Regions from separate parts of the Pedobacter sp. SG908 genome, predicted to be linked through region 2. Evidence: riboswitches for the same ligand, from Rfam matches in the RefSeq annotation. Region 2 holds a riboswitch; the other holds the start of a gene.
What was found. Region 2 has a riboswitch for thiamine pyrophosphate ahead of thiS (sulfur carrier protein ThiS). Riboswitches for the same ligand answer to the same signal wherever they lie in the genome.

Region 1 (8,347 bases), 810 kb from region 2:
AAAAAGGTGTTAAATATAAAGCAGGTTCATTCCCTTTCAAAGCCAGTGGGCGCGCGAAAGCGAGTATGGATACCGATGGTTTCATTAAAGTTTTGGCCGATGCCGCAACAGATGAAGTTTTAGGTGTACACATGATTGGCCCACGTGCTGCAGATATGATTGCCGAGGCGGTTATTGCAATGGAATTCCGTGCCTCAGCTGAGGATATTGCACGTACCTGCCATGCGCATCCAACCTATACCGAAGCCTTAAAAGAAGCTGCACTTGCTGCAACTGATAACAGAGCAATACACATTTAATTCTTCGGTTGGTGAATGCACCAGTCAATAGAAAATATTTTGAAGCCGGTAAGCAATTAGCGGCTTTTTTGTTGTTAACCCTATCTGGTTTTAAAAAACGGATGGGGCTTTAATTTGATTTGTTTTTTTGTTCGCTTTTTGTGAAGCTAATTATTGACATGAAGTCCTGCTTCGTGTAAAATTTGTATACAAAATCAGTCTTACTTGTAGTCTATCAGCTTACACATTTATTTTCGTGTAAAATTAACTATCTGGGTGTTTTGTAATTATTATGTTACCCTATATTTGACACAGTCGTCCCACTTATATTATTGTTAAAGCAAACCATATCAGTATGATGGGAAACTTCTGTTGAACCAATTCAAAAAAAAACAAAAAGTAATTGGTAATATCTTCTTTAATGCTAAAGCTGGTCTTTGACATTAAATCTCTCACATTTACGGTTAAACGATGCAACCTAAACAGGATTGTAAGATCCATTATGTGGTTCAAAAAAAGCCAGAAGTAATTGGCAATAACCGAGTGCGCTTAAAATAACCCCAAATTATATTAATTATCAACTTTTACTAACTAATTATTCTACAAACATGAAAAAAGTATCAATTAAGAATTTGTTTTATTTCGTTGCCACCATGGGTGCCGCATTTGTAATGACCACTACAGGATGTAAAAAAAATGAAAAATCAATGGCCGATTCCGAGATCAATACTGCAGCGCTGGGCGATGTATCTTTGGATAAGGTAATTAAAGACCTGAAAACAATCAGGGCGATAGGTTTTGATCCCATCAGTGCTAAAATAGTGGCCGATGGGTACATTGTTGAAGGTGATGTACACCTAAGCAGAAAAAGCCTGGATGGTTTTGGTACACAGCCAGCACGCCAGGAGCAGTACTCCACCCAGTATAAAATTGCTACATCGGGTGTAAGAACAATTAATCTGGCGCTTACCAATTCGGGCAGTGCCGGCAATTTGAACACTGCTTTTGATAATACAGTGAAAGACCTAAACAACCTAAAACTACCTTCATTAAAATTTGTAAGGGTTACCGATGTCACTAAAGCCGATATCACTGTTGCTTTTAAAGATCTGGGCGGAGCCGATGCAAGCGGTAATGTAACCTTAGGGCAGGATGGATCGTTTGTAAATCCTGATGGAAACCCGGGTAGCGATATTTCTTTAAACAGTAACCCTGATGCAGGTATTGCATCAGCCAGTGTATCATTTCTTCAAAGCGTATTAGACCATGAATTTGGTCACGCAATTGGTTTGAGACATACTGATTACCGCGATAGATTATACGGCCAGTTGAAATCATCAAATGGTTCTAATCCAAGCGCAGCTACTCAAGATGCTACACTTACCAGTTTGACAAAACAATTAGTTGATGATCAATATGGTGCCGGTACCTGGAACAGGCAATCGGCTAGTTCGAAAGCTTCATTAAAAGCGCAGGTTTTTGCTGCATATTTTGATGAAGGTGATGGTTCAAGCTCAGATTACTCGTTGGCTACACATATTTATGGTACCCCACTTACGCCTACCTATACTAACAATACCTGGACTACCGCAACAGATCCGCTTTCTATTATGATTTCATTTGCCAACAGCAGCAACCTTACTTATAGTGCGTATGATAATATCGCCTTATTGGGTTTATATGGCAGTGCCAATCAGCAAGCATTGATCAAAAGTTACCTTACTTCAACAGGAACTGTAACATCGGCAGCTAATGCTAAAGGAATAACTACTGTAGCCCAGGTGGTAACAGCAGTTAAAGCAGCAATTTAAAGCAATTATTTTGCTTAACTAAAGGGGGTTACGGCCTATAAACCTAAATGGGTTTGTAGGCCGTTTTTTATAGAAAAACAAGTAAGCCTTGGTTTAAAACCTTTTAATATGCTTTATCTCTCGTGCTTTTAGGGGTATTCTATTTATTTGGACATGTCCCAAGCTGCGCAAGGGTCGGGCTATCCGTTTCAATCTTTTGTTATACTTTCGGCTGCGCTTAAGCCAACAACAAAAGGATTTACACTGCTATCCCTAATGCAAAAACCTAGTGCAGATAGAAATTGTTGGCTCTTTAATAATGACATTTCTTTTCTTGAACCCTTCAATTGAGTGAGGATCTGCATTGTTTGATCACAGGACTTTATTTATTTCCTTTATATTTTCTTAATAAAATGATAACAATTAGCGCCTAAAAAACAGCATTTTAGCAATTTATTTTTGCGGTTCAGATATTAAAACCATGAACTGTAAAAAACTATTTGGTGCAATTCTTATTGCGTCGTTGGCAATTGCTGCCTGCAAAAAAGATTCAACTGATGATCCGATTGTAGATCCTCCAATTGAAGCTATCGTTCCTGAAAAAATCGACAGTTTTAAAGAAACTACCTCTATTGATTTAGGTGGAGAATTCGCTTCAGAGATTTCTGCATACGATCCCTTAACGAAAAGATTATTTGTAGTGAGTAATGATGGGGGAACCAAAGTTGATGTAGTAGATATGAGCAAGTATCCAACTGTTACAAAATTGCAAACCTTAACCTTTGCAGTCAACGCTGGTATTAATAGCGTAGCAGTTAGTAACGGTTTATTGGCAATTGCTTTAGATGGAGCTGATAAGCAAGGCAATGGTGATGTTTTCGTGCTTAAAACGTCAGATTTATCAGAAGTTAAAAAAATTACAGTAGGTGCCATGCCAGATATGGTAACTTTTAGTCCAGATGGCAACTACATTTTATCTGCCAACGAAGGTGAACCGAACCTGGCTTATACGGTTGATCCTAAAGGCACTATTTCTATTATTAATATCAAAGATAATTATTCGGTAAAAACGCTTGATTTCTCGGCCTTTGAACCACAAAAAGCTACATTACTGGCTGGTGGTTTCAGGATTTATGGTTATAATGCGAGTTTTGCCCAGGATATTGAGCCAGAATACATTGCGGTAAGCAGCGATTCTAAGAAAGCTTATGTTACCTTACAGGAAAACAACGGCGTTGCTGAAGTTGATATCTTAGCAGGAACCATTACGAAGATTATTCCATTAGGCACAAGAGATATTAGCCTGGCTGAAAATGCTTTCGATGTTAGTGATAAAGATGGTAAAAAAGTTTTGGGTACATGGCCAATAAAAGCTTATTACCTGCCAGATGCAATCTCTTATTTTACTACTAATGGTACGGCCTATCTGGCGCTGGCAAATGAAGGCGATACCCGCCAGGACTATACACCAAAAGAAGCGAAAGAAGAAGTACGCGTAAAAGATCTGATGTTAGATCCGGCTAAGTTTCCTAATGCTGCAACCCTGCAGTTAGATGCGAATTTGGGAAGGCTTACTGTAACCAATACAGCTGGTTTTACTATGGTTGGTACAAACAAAGTGTATCAGGAATTATTTTCAACCGGAGGAAGATCTGTGAGTATTCTTAATGCAAATACGGGAGCTTTGGTAACCAACATCGGTAAAGACCTTGAGCAACACGTAATTGATGCCGGTAAATACGATGATGATCGCTCAGATAATAAAGGCGTAGAAGTAGAAAGTGTAACTGTTGCACAAGTAAACGGACAAACCCTGGCTTTTATTGGTCTGGAACGTGCAGATGCAATCGCCATTTATGATGTGACCAATCCAGCGGCACCAAAATTTGTTCAGTTATGCTCTACAGGCGATGCGCCTGAGGGTTTAATGTTTGTTAAACCAAAAGATAGTCCGAATGGCAGAAGTTTATTAATTGTTTCAAATGAAGGAGATGGTACCGTTCGGTTCTATCAGCCCGATAAAATATAAACGCTATCCCTTATTAATTATTATGTTTTAGCCCCGATGTAAAATCGGGGTTTTTGTTTTTTAGAGTTGTCAATTTTAATAGGCCTTTCGCTGTTAAGGTGCCAACTTTTCGCTTATAATTCATTTCTATAAACGAAGAATAAAAACTAAGCACTATATTGCAAACAAAATAAAACTTTAGGGGTGCCTTCAAATAAGTTGGCTGAGAATATACCCATTTTATAGGTGAAAGATAAAAGGTAAAAGGCGGAAGGTTAAAAACCCTATGCACTATGCCTCAAATCCCATACCCTATAAATGAACCTGATCCGGATCATGCCGGCGTAGGAAATTAGTTTGTCTGCAAAAAATGCGTAAAAATGCATGCTGCATTTGAAGACTCCTGAAGTTGTACAACAAAATGAAGTCTTTAGCAATGAATTATATTAATGTATTAACAATAGCCGGCTCGGATAGTGGCGGTGGTGCAGGCATTCAGGCCGATTTAAAAACCTTTTCTGCCTTGGGCTGTTTTGGTACATCGGTAATTACAGCGGTAACGGCGCAGAATACAATGGGAGTGCGCTCAGTGCACGGCATCCCAGCCGAAATAATTAAAGATCAGTTACAAGCGGTATTGGATGATATAGCGCCAGTAGCCATTAAAATCGGAATGATTAACCTGGCAGAAGTGGTTGGTATAATTGAAACAGAACTTAAGAATTACCTGCCGAAAGTACCTGTTATTTTAGATCCCGTTATGATAGCTACCAGTGGTCATAAATTGATAGCACCTGATACTGTTGAGCAATTAATTAACAAATTGTTTCCATTAGTAAGCTTGGTTACTCCGAATATTGATGAAGCGGTTATCCTTGCCGAACAACCCATTCATAACCTCGATGATATGATTGGTGCGGGTAAGAAAATTATTGAAAAAGGGGCAAAAGCTGTTCTGGTTAAAGGAGGGCATTTAATAGGTCCGGTAATTTATGATGTTTTAATTTGCGGAAGCGATGCTCCCGTTATACTCGAAAGTACTTTTATTGCTTCTAAAAATCTACATGGAACGGGCTGTACACTTTCATCAGCTATAGCCGCAGAAATGGCTAAAGGCAAAACGTTGCTGGCTGCAATTAAAAATGCAAAAAACTACATTAGTCAGGCCTTGCAAGCAGGTAGTGAAGTAAAAACAGGTGAAGGTAATGGACCGCTAAACCACTTTTTTGAACCTTTAAAATTAATTATTCAATGAAGTGGAGCGACGATGCCTGGGAAAGGGTTAAACCCATCTATAACAAAATTTTAACCATGCCTTTTAACCTGGAGCTAAGTGATGGTACTTTGCCAAAGGAAAAATTTATTTTCTACCTGGCACAGGATGCCTATTACTTATTGGAATTTGGAAGAACCTTAAGCACCATTAGTGGCCGTATGCAAGATGCAGATTTGGTGATGGCTTTTGCCGGATTTTCTACAGGTGCCATTTTTGCCGAGCGTAGTCTGCACGAAAGTTATTTTGTAGAATTTGGTTTAGCAAACGAAGTGCAACCTACTCCATCTACACTTTTGTATACCAATTATATTCTTAGCCAGGCTGCGTACGCCAATGTAGAAATAGCAGTAGCAGCCGTTTTGCCATGCTTTTGGATCTATAAGGCAGTTGGCGACCATATTTTTGCACAACAGACCGACAATCAAAATCCCTATAAAAGATGGATCGATATGTATGCAGGCGTTGAATTTGCTACAGCAGTAGAAAAAGCGATTGATATCGCCGATCAACTGGCCGCGCAGGCTAATGCAGCAACTCAACAAAAAATGCTGGCTGTTTTTGAAATGGCAACCCGTTTAGAATGGATGTTTTGGGACAGTGCTTATGAACTCGAAAAATGGAAAATCTAAGATTTTAGCCCCATGAGGTATAAATACTTTAATAAAATGTTAAAAATTTGTGGGTATTTCCAATAGATTTAAAGAACTTTGCAGTTCATTGTATAATTTAAAACATCACTTTGGAAGAAAGCACGCAAGAACAGGAAATTTTAAGTAAACAAGAAGATAAACCTGTATTAGCGCAAAGCTCTCCGAAACAAGTACGATTTGCCATATCTGCCTTTTACTTTATGCAAGGGGTGTGTTTTGCAAGTTGGGCCAGTAGGATTCCGACTTTTAAAGCGTCAATGGGCCTAAACGATGCCGAACTAGGCTCTATTCTTTTTGCGCTACCTGCAGGACAGATTATTACGATGTTTTTTTCTGCAAAACTGACCACTCATTTTGGGAGCAAAAAAATGCTTCGGGCAACTGCACCGCTTTATGCTATTGCATTAACTTTTTTGGCCCTGGCTACCACTGGTTGGCAGTTGGCAGCCTTTTTGGTGCTGTTTGGTATAACGGGTAATCTTTGCAATATTGCTTTAAATACCCAGGGGGTTGCAGGCGAAAATTATTATGGCAAACCCATTATGAGTTCTTTCCACGGGGCCTGGAGTATTGGTAATTTAACCGGGGCTTTAATTGCTTTAGGTTTGGTGAATTTAAAATTGGGGATGTACACCCACTTCTGGATCATTGCCTTAATATCGCTAACAAATGTAGTGCTTAGCTCGAAAAAATTGTTAGACCATAATAATAGGCCCGATGTTTCTGTTGAGAAAACAAAATTTTTTACTATGCCACAGGGCATTTTGGTTTTGTTGGGTATTATTGCTTTTTGCAGTATGGCTACAGAAGGAACGATGTTCGATTGGAGTGCTATTTATTTCGAAGATGTGGTGAAATTACCACATAATAAGGCGATTATTGGTTATGCATCGTTCATGTTTATGATGGCGAGTGGCAGGTTTTTAGGGGTGTTTTTAATCGGTAAATTCGGACGGAAAAATCTTTTGCAAATTAGTGGTGCCATTATATCGATAGGTATGGCGCTTGCCGTAATATTCCCGGAAATTGTTGTCGCCATTTTTGGCTTTATGCTTATTGGTTTCGGCGTTTCGAGTATTGTGCCAATGGTATATAGCATCGCTGGTAACAATAAAAAAGTGCCGGCTGGTAAAGCTATAACCATGGTTTCGAGTATTGGTTATTTCGCATTTCTGTTTGGCCCGCCGTTAATCGGTTATGTTTCGCAACTATCTAGCCTGCGTTATTCTTTCGGTATCATTTCCGTTTTTGGTTTGCTGATTACTTTTTTGGTCACGAAAATTAAGACTATAAATTAGGATTTCATTTCTTGAAAAAATATATGGATTATTTGGAGCGCCGTACCTGTACATAAAAGAGGGTTCCTTCCCGTTTTTCGCTTGTGTGCTTCCTCGTTCCTCGTTGCTGCAGGATACCGCTTCAACCGGGGCTAAAGTGACACGGCAGTTTTTTATTTGATCGGTGCATGTGCACAAACCCCTGTTTCTAAACCCGATTGCAATGTAAAGCCCGCAGCATAGCGAGGACTTGAAATGAAAAGCGGGACTGAAGCTGCCCAAGAACTACCTAACGTCCATTTCCAGGTTTTAAAAAAGCATTATCAACTGACGTCCAATTAACGCCTATAATTGTGTTCTACTCTTTCTTCACCAAACCGTGTTCTTTTAAGGCTGCAACCGCGAGCTCGATCAACCTTAAATTTTCTTCCAGATGCCCGTGCTGCACTTCTACATTGATATAAGGAATATTATTTTGCAGGGCATAAACCGAAAGAGAACCATCATTGGAGACAAATTTAGATTGAAGAATGACATTCACATTGGCCTTTTTTAAACTGCTGAATAATCTCGGCTCGGTTACGTAAATAAGATCGTCTCCATCCATTTGGAAGTTAATGTAAACCGAATCGGCGGTGCTGGCTAAATCATAACCTGGTAAATAAGATGAAATACCAAAGCCACCATCGGCATTGTTATGAAGGGTTAAAAAATAACCCGTAGCTTTTGGATCATAAAAATCGACAATTTGCTTTCCTGCGTTTAAAATGGCTTTTTCAACTTCGTTAGAGCTGAACTGATTTTTTTTTAACCTTGTATTTACACCTACTTCGGTATAAATAGCATTTGGATCTATCCGATATTGATCATCCATATAGGTGAAATAATAATCCCTCACTGCTCCATACTGACTGTCAATCAGTTCGCCACCGTACCAGCGGATATAATCAAAACCAGCCTTTACGCCAGTGTCTTCATTATCATGTACCACTAAAAACTTTACGCCATTGGGTTTATAGCTGTATTTTACTAAGGTGATATCCAAATTACAAAGTTTAACGAAACTTG
Region 2 (8,347 bases):
TTTAGGCATCGTAGCCATCCATTGCGGCAGCTCATGCAGTTTATTAGCGGCAATGCGCAGCAACGATAAATTTTGGCAATTGCTTAATTCCTCAGGCAATTGCGTTAAACGGTTGCCCGATAACATCAGCTTTTGCATCCGCCTACATAGACCAATTTCTTTTGGTAATTCGGCAATGTTGTTATTTGTTAAAATCAGCCAGCGAAGATTAGGATTCAGCGATTTTGCCGGCACCGATACAATCTGGTTAGATTTAAAACCTGCAATATCCAACAAAGGGCAGTCGCCTAGTACCTCTGGCATCACCTTAAAAAGGTTTTCAGAACAAAAGAAAATCTTCAATTTCTTTAAACGCCCAAAATCTGCCGGAAGGGCGCTTAGCCTGTTAAAAGAAAGGTCCAATACTTCCAGTGTATCAGCCAAATCGAATATTTCCCTTGGGAATTCTGTTAAATTTTCAGAAAGTTTTAACGACACCGCTCCTTTAAGTTTTCCGCTTTGTAATGCTAACAGGTTTTGCATGGATTGTGCTGGTTTTAATTTAAAACGAAGATAAGGCTAAGTTTTGTTTAAAGATCAATTTAAGTCTATTGTATGCTCTACTGCTATCTGGTGTAAGAAATATTCATCATGCGATACCACCAAAAGTGTTCCTTGGTATTCATTAATGGCTGCCGTTAAAATTTCTATATTCTGGATATCGAGGTTATTGGTAGGCTCATCGAGGATCATAAGGTCGGGCGATTGGTTGCTGATGGTTAACGAACAAAGAATCAACCGCATTTTTTCGCCGCCACTTAAGGCTAAGCAGGGTTTATTCCATTCGGTTTTATCAAATAAAAACCGGCTTAAACGGATTTTTACTTCATGCTCCTGTAATGCGCCCAAGTTATATTGTTGCGCCTGTTCGTAAACGGTAAGTTGATTATCAATCAACGAATAATCCTGATCAATATATATGGAGCTAATGCCAGCTTGATTTAAACTTCCCGTCGAGGGTTGCAGCTGATCCAAAATAAGCTTGATCAAGGTGGTTTTGCCTGAGCCGTTTCTACCTCTTATTGCGTAACGTCCGCCACTAAAAATCTGAAAGCTAATTGGTTCTTTCCAAATGAACTGATTGCGGAAAGCAAAGTTGATTTCCTTAGCCGCTACAATACTTTTTCCTTTATGTAAGGTAGGCTGATTGAAACCGATTTTCATTTTATCGGCATCGGGTAATGCGGAACGCAGTTGGCTCATTTCGGTCGAAATATGTTCGAGTTTTTCTGCGTGCACCCCCTTCAGCTTTGCGGTACTTTTTTCTGCATTATTTTTTAACGTATTCATAGAAATGGTCGGTAATCCGGCTTTTTCCTGTTTTTTCTTCCCTCTGGCATCAAGCTTCTGTTGCCGCTCCAGCGATTCTCTTTCTACCTCTTTAGCCTTACGCAGTGCTTTTCCCCTCGCTTTTAAATCATTGTACAAAGCCTCATTTTCAGTTTTCTTTTGTGCCGCATAGAAATCGTAATTTCCGCCGTACAAGGTTATTCCCTGCTTACTTAATTCGTAAACTTTCTCCATTTGGTTTAATAAAGTCCGGTCGTGACTCACTACCACAAAAGTAGCCCTGGCCGACCGGATATAATCATATAACCTGTTTCTACCTTCCAGATCCAAATGATTGGTCGGCTCATCCAGCAAAACAATATCCGGGCGGTGTATGGCAATGCCAGCTAAAAATACGCTGGTTTTTTGCCCGCCACTTAACCTTTCCATTTTCTGGTTTACATCTAAATCTTTCAATCGCCAATGGCTTAAGGCTTCCGCACAACGTTCCTCAATGGTCCAGTCATCATTGAGTATGGCCATGTTTTCGTCGGTTACTTCTCCCTTGAGGATTTCATTCAGTGCTTTTAGTTTATCTTCAATCCTGAGTGCCTGTGCAATTGTCAAATCATTAAACTGGCCAAAAAGCTGAGGTATATAATAGGGTGGCGATTCTGTTTTTGCATGCCCGGCGGTTGGCATAAGTTTGCCTGCTAAAATTTTTAAAAGTGTCGATTTCCCTGCGCCATTATGGCCAATGAGTGCAATTTTTTCGTATTTGTTGATGGTGAGATTTAAATCTGAAAACAGTAAATCTCCATTAGCGTGGATATAGCTAGCTCCTTGTAGATTAAGCATAAATTTCTTTTTATTGGTAAATAATTGCAGGAGCGGAAATGCTCTGCCTGTTATCTATTTTTCTGAAAAGAAATTAATCTTACATCTATCGGGCGATTTTGGTGATGATGCAAAGGTAAGGAATTTTTACGTTTTGCAAAAGGCGGGTGGCTAGTTCACGGTCTTTAGTCGGAGGTTTGGGAGAAAAGTGTCGTCATTGCGAGAAGGCTTTTTCAGCCGACGAAGCAATCTTACAACGATCGCTAGTGGCGTGCGATTTAAGATTATTCATTCTTGCTAGTGTTTTTATTGGTATTCATGACCTCTCTATGTTCGGTTGGCTTCGTGCCTCGCAATCGCAGAGCCTCTGGGTTCTTCACTGCACTCAAAACGATAACAATACAGTTATCGATAAAGTATAGATTTTATCTATATCAATTTTTATTTGCATTAGAAATTTAATCGCATATATTTACAAAAAACTTTAGGGGTGCCTACGTGCTGAGAAATACCCTTTGAACCTGATGCAGTTAGTACTGCCGAAGGGAAAAGTGAAAGCAATTTAACATTGCTGTCTTTTCGATCTCCATTTTGGGGCAATCTCTATAGTTTTTCCAATTTTTTAAAATATGGAAGTAACTATAAACAATCAAAACCATCTGCTCAACGAGGCCTGTTCCATCGAACAGATGCTTGCTGCTGTCATTTCAACGGAAACAAATGGCCTTGCCATTGCCGTAAACCAAACCATTATTCCCAAATCAGACTGGGCAACCCATGTATTAAATCCAGCCGATCAGGTTATACTTATAAAAGCCACTCAAGGCGGATAAAAACAGCTACTCATATGAAACAAGAAAAAACACCGAACCAAGAAGTAATCAGCCGTAGCCCTTTCCCGGCCTCACGCAAAATCTTTGTACCTGGAAAAATCCACGATATCCAGGTGGCCATGCGCGAAATCAGTTTAACGGAAACCAAAATCCACAATGGCTTTGGCTTAACCGAGCCTAATCCGCCTGTAACGGTTTACGATACCAGCGGACCATATACCGACCCCAATGCTGTTATTGATGTAAAAAAAGGCTTACCACGCCTAAGGGAACAATGGATAAAAGACCGACTTGACGTAGAAGAGCTCCCTCAATTATCTTCTGCTTATGGGCAACAGCGCCTGGCCGATGAGAAGCTTGATGCTTTACGCTTTAATTTCATCAACAAACCCTACAAAGCGCAAGCCGGTGCCAATGTATCTCAAATGCATTATGCAAAAAAAGGCATCATTACAGCCGAAATGGAATACATCGCCATTAGGGAAAACCAACAGATCGAACTACTCAACGCACAATTGGGCGAGCAGCACGATGTAATGAACCACCAGCACCAAGGCAATAGCTTTGGCGCAAATACCCCTAAGGGCTACATTACACCCGAATTTGTAAGGGCAGAGGTAGCGGCTGGTAGGGCGGTAATCCCCTGCAACATCAATCATCCCGAGCTCGAGCCTATGATTATTGGCCGAAACTTTCTGGTCAAAATTAACGCCAATATCGGTAACTCGGCCGTTACTTCTACCATCGAAGAAGAAGTAGAAAAAGCCGTTTGGGCCTGCCGTTGGGGAGCCGATACCATTATGGATTTATCAACAGGGAAAAATATCCACGAAACCCGCGAATGGATTATCCGCAATTCGCCTGTGCCCATCGGTACCGTTCCGATTTATCAGGCCCTTGAAAAAGTAAACGGAAAAGCCGAAGACCTCACCTGGGAAATTTTCCGCGATACTTTAATTGAGCAGGCCGAACAAGGTGTAGATTATTTTACCATCCATGCTGGTGTCTTACTTCGTTATGTACCATTAACAGCGAAAAGAATCACCGGCATTGTTTCGCGTGGCGGATCTATTATGGCCAAATGGTGCCTGGCCCATCACAAAGAAAACTTCCTGTATACCCATTTCGAAGAAATCTGCGAAATTATGAAAGCCTACGATGTAGCCTTTTCGTTAGGAGATGGTTTAAGACCCGGCTGTATTGCCGACGCCAACGATGCCGCACAGTTTTCTGAATTGGAAACGCTGGGCGAACTGACCAAAATAGCATGGAAACACGATGTACAAACCATTATAGAGGGACCAGGGCACGTACCTATGCACCTGATTAAAGCCAATATGGAAAAACAGCTCGATCATTGCGGCGAAGCTCCTTTTTATACTTTAGGGCCTTTAACTACCGATATTGCGCCGGGTTACGACCACATTACCTCGGCCATCGGTGCGGCCATGATCGGTTGGTTTGGCACAGCGATGCTCTGTTATGTAACCCCGAAAGAACATTTAGGCTTACCAAACAAAAAAGATGTAAAAGACGGGGTGATCACCTATAAAATTGCTGCGCATGCAGCCGATTTAGCTAAAGGTCACCCCGGCGCACAATACCGCGATAATGCTTTAAGTAAGGCACGGTTCGAGTTTAGATGGGAAGATCAGTTTAATTTATCGCTCGATCCCGATACGGCAAAAGAATTCCATGATGAAACCCTGCCAGCCGAAGGCGCCAAGATTGCGCATTTCTGTTCGATGTGCGGCCCCAATTTCTGCTCGATGAAAATTACGCAGGATGTGAGGGAGTATGCGGCAAAACAAGGTGTGGAAGCAGAAGAGGCTTTGGCGCAGGGCATGCAGGAAAAATCGAAAGAATTTACCCAAAAAGGAAGCGAAATTTATTCTTAAGCCATTATGGAACTGATTGTAATCGCCAAGCCAACCCTTTTTAAGGAAGAATGCCATCTTGTAAATCAGCTTTTCGAAGCCGGCTTACAGGTTTTTCATTTGCGTAAGGATAATGCCGATGAAACCGGGTACCGAAAAATTGTAGAAGGGATCTCACCCGAATACCATCCACGCATTGCCCTGCACCATTTCCATGCCTTGGCCAACGATTATAATATTAAAAGAATCCACCATACCGAAAGCTTCAGAAAAAATTTAACGACCAATATATTGCCCAAAAACCATATACTAAGCACTTCCATCCATCAATTATCAGCAATTGATGATATTGCCCCGTATCACTACAGTTTTTTTGGTCCCGTATTTAACAGCCTCTCCAAACCCGGTTACATGGGGGTTATTCCTCCAGATTTTCATTTAAATAAGCCTAACAGCAATACAAAATTAATCGCTTTGGGCGGCATTGGCCTCAACCAGATCGATCAGGTAAAAAAAATGAACTTCGATGGCGTTGCGCTATTGGGTTGTGTCTGGAACGATCCTTCCCAGGCCCTAACTACTTTTAAAAAAGCCCAGGCCAAATGCCTTGCTTATACTCAACATTTAACAATACAACCATGATCCAGCCCTTACAATATATTTCGCAAGCCCCTAAAACAGGCACGCATATCGATGCCATTGAGCAGGTGCTCCAAGCTGGCGGAAAATGGATCCAGCTGCGCATTAAAAACCAGGCCGAAGCCGAAATCCTGCCTTTTGCAAAAGCCGCGCAGGCTTTATGCGAAACTTACGGTGCCAAATTAATCATAAACGATTATCCGCAGCTGGCGAAAGCCGTAAATAGTTACGGTGTGCATTTGGGTCTGCAGGATATGCCCATTCTTGAAGCCAGAAAAATTATTGGCAAACACCAGATTATCGGCGGTACAGCCAATACTTTCGAACATATCCAGCAAAGGGTAGCCGAAGGGGCAGATTATATCGGTTTGGGTCCGTTTAGGTTTACGCGTACAAAAGAAAATCTGAGCCCTATTGTAGGTTTGGAAGGTTACCAGAAGTTAATGGAAAAAGTGCGACAGGCTGGCATTAGCACCCCTATTATTGCCATAGGTGGTATTGAAACAGCAGATATTCCGGCTATACTCGAAACCGGAATTTACGGAATTGCCATCTCGGCAGCACTCACCAACCAAACACAAACGGCTGCGGTTCTTGAAGAAATCAACAGCAAGTTCAGTATTCATTCGATTTAAAAATTACAGATATGTTAACCATAGCAAATCAAACCTTTAGCTCTCGCCTCTTTACCGGTACCGGAAAATTTAGTTCTGCCAAAGAGATGGAAAGTGCCTTAATTGCCTCGGCCTCCGAACTGGTTACCGTAGCGCTCAAACGTGTAGATTTAAAAGGAAAAGATGATGATATCCTTCAGCACCTTAAACACCCGCATATTAACTTATTGCCCAATACTTCGGGTGTGCGTAATGCCAAAGAAGCCATTTTTGCGGCACAGCTCGCGCGCGAAGCTTTAGAAACCAACTGGATCAAGTTAGAAATCCACCCCGATCCGAAATACCTCATGCCAGATCCGATCGAAACGCTTAAAGCAACCGAAGAACTGGTTAAACTTGGTTTTGTGGTATTGCCTTATATTCATGCCGACCCGGTTTTATGTAAACGGTTAGAAGATGTAGGCACCGCAGCGGTGATGCCCTTAGGCTCACCCATTGGCAGTAATAAAGGTTTAAAAACCATCGATTTTTTAGAGATTATTATTAGCCAGAGCAAGGTTCCGGTAATTGTAGATGCAGGCATAGGTGCACCTTCTGATGCAGCAAAAGCGATGGAAATTGGTGCAGATGCCGTTCTGGTAAACACCGCTATCGCCATTGCTAAAGATCCAACCAATATGGCCATTGCCTTTAAACTGGCTGTTGAGGCTGGCAGAATGGCTTTCGAATCTAAACTGGGTGGCCAGCAGCAGTATGCCGCAGCCAGCAGCCCTTTAACCGCATTTTTGGATGAAGAGTTTTAACGAAGTATTCGAATCCCATAACTGGGACCATACCAAAGCCAGCATTTACGATAAAACAGCTGCTGATGTAGAAGGGGCTTTAAACAATCCGCAGCGCACTTTGGAAGATTTTAAAGCGCTCATTTCCCCGGCTGCGTTACCCTATCTCGAAGATATGGCGCAGATGAGTCAGCGTTTAACCTTAGACCGTTTTGGCAGGGTAATCCAGATGTATATCCCTTTATACCTCTCCAACGAGTGCAATAATATTTGCACTTATTGTGGCTTCAGCTACGATAATAAGGTAAGGCGCAGAACGCTTAACCCGGTGGAAATTATGCAGGAGGTTGCCGTAATTAAAGAGATGGGTTATGACCACGTGCTGCTGGTAACAGGCGAAGCCAACCAAAGTGTACATACCGATTATTTTAAAAAAGTATTAGACCTCATCAGTCCACACTTTGCCCATATAGCCATGGAGGTACAACCTTTGGATGTAGCCGACTATGAAACCCTTATTCCGCACGGGCTAAATACAGTATTGGTTTATCAGGAAACCTACCATCAGGACGATTACCGAAAACACCACCCTAAAGGTAAAAAATCTAACTTTTTATACCGCTTAGAAACCCCTGACCGCTTAGGGCAGGCCGGTATCCATAAAATGGGACTTGGTGTTTTAATCGGACTGGAAGACTGGCGGACAGATTCATTTTTTACGGCCCTGCACCTCTCTTATCTCGAAAAACAATATTGGCAAAGTAAATTCAGTATTTCTTTCCCCAGGTTGCGGCCTTTTAGCGGTGGTTTAGAACCAAAAGTGGTGATGAACGATAAAGAATTGGTGCAACTGATCTGTGCTTACCGCTTATTCAATAGCGAAGTAGAGCTGTCTATTTCTACCCGCGAAACGCAGACATTCAGAAACCAGGTGATTAAGTTGGGCATTACCGCCATTAGTGCGGGTTCTAAAACCAATCCTGGTGGTTACCAGGTAGCGCCACAATCTTTGGAGCAGTTCGAAATATCTGATGAGCGTTCGGCACAGGAAATTGCGGCCATGATCAGAAAACAGGGCTACGAACCCATCTGGAAAGATTGGGATAGGAGTTTAATCCAAAAATCATGTTAGTTAAAGAAGAACTGAACCGTTACAACAGGCAAATGATCCTGCCCGAACTGGGCCTGGAAGGGCAGAAAAAACTGAAAGCTGCCAGCGTACTGGTTATTGGTGCAGGTGGATTGGGTTGCCCGATATTGCAATACCTGGCTGCAGCGGGTGTAGGAACAATCGGAATTGTAGATGATGATGTGGTAGAACTGAGCAACCTGCACAGGCAAATTTTATATAACCATACCGATATTGGGCAAGCTAAGGCAAAAATTGCTGCAGCAAAACTCCAATTGCTTAATCCGCATGTGGGTTTTACTGCTTATCAAGAACGCTTTAGGGCTGA

Region 1: it holds a riboswitch for thiamine pyrophosphate, as region 2 does, so the genes downstream of both, thiD (bifunctional hydroxymethylpyrimidine kinase/phosphomethylpyrimidine kinase) here and thiS (sulfur carrier protein ThiS) in region 2, are expected to answer to the same signal.

What each region holds. Positions count from the first base shown of each region.
Region 1 is NZ_JAAOYY010000002.1:1,035,167-1,043,513, forward strand. Features, by position in the region: gene lpdA (dihydrolipoyl dehydrogenase) at 1-299, shown strand, start outside; gene FHT21_RS19520 (M57 family metalloprotease) at 887-2,089, shown strand; gene FHT21_RS19525 (choice-of-anchor I family protein) at 2,550-4,097, shown strand; TPP riboswitch at 4,267-4,445, shown strand; gene thiD (bifunctional hydroxymethylpyrimidine kinase/phosphomethylpyrimidine kinase) at 4,513-5,331, shown strand; gene FHT21_RS19535 (TenA family protein) at 5,328-5,981, shown strand; gene FHT21_RS19540 (MFS transporter) at 6,092-7,300, shown strand; gene FHT21_RS19545 (hypothetical protein) at 7,638-8,324, opposite strand.
Region 2 is NZ_JAAOYY010000002.1:221,691-230,037, forward strand. Features, by position in the region: gene FHT21_RS15940 (leucine-rich repeat-containing protein kinase family protein) at 1-522, opposite strand, end outside; gene abc-f (ribosomal protection-like ABC-F family protein) at 577-2,166, opposite strand; TPP riboswitch at 2,622-2,710, shown strand; gene thiS (sulfur carrier protein ThiS) at 2,775-2,978, shown strand; gene thiC (phosphomethylpyrimidine synthase ThiC) at 2,993-4,876, shown strand; gene FHT21_RS15960 (thiamine phosphate synthase) at 4,883-5,497, shown strand; gene FHT21_RS15965 (thiamine phosphate synthase) at 5,494-6,129, shown strand; gene FHT21_RS15970 (thiazole synthase) at 6,141-6,911, shown strand; gene thiH (2-iminoacetate synthase ThiH) at 6,898-8,022, shown strand; gene FHT21_RS15980 (HesA/MoeB/ThiF family protein) at 8,016-8,347, shown strand, end outside.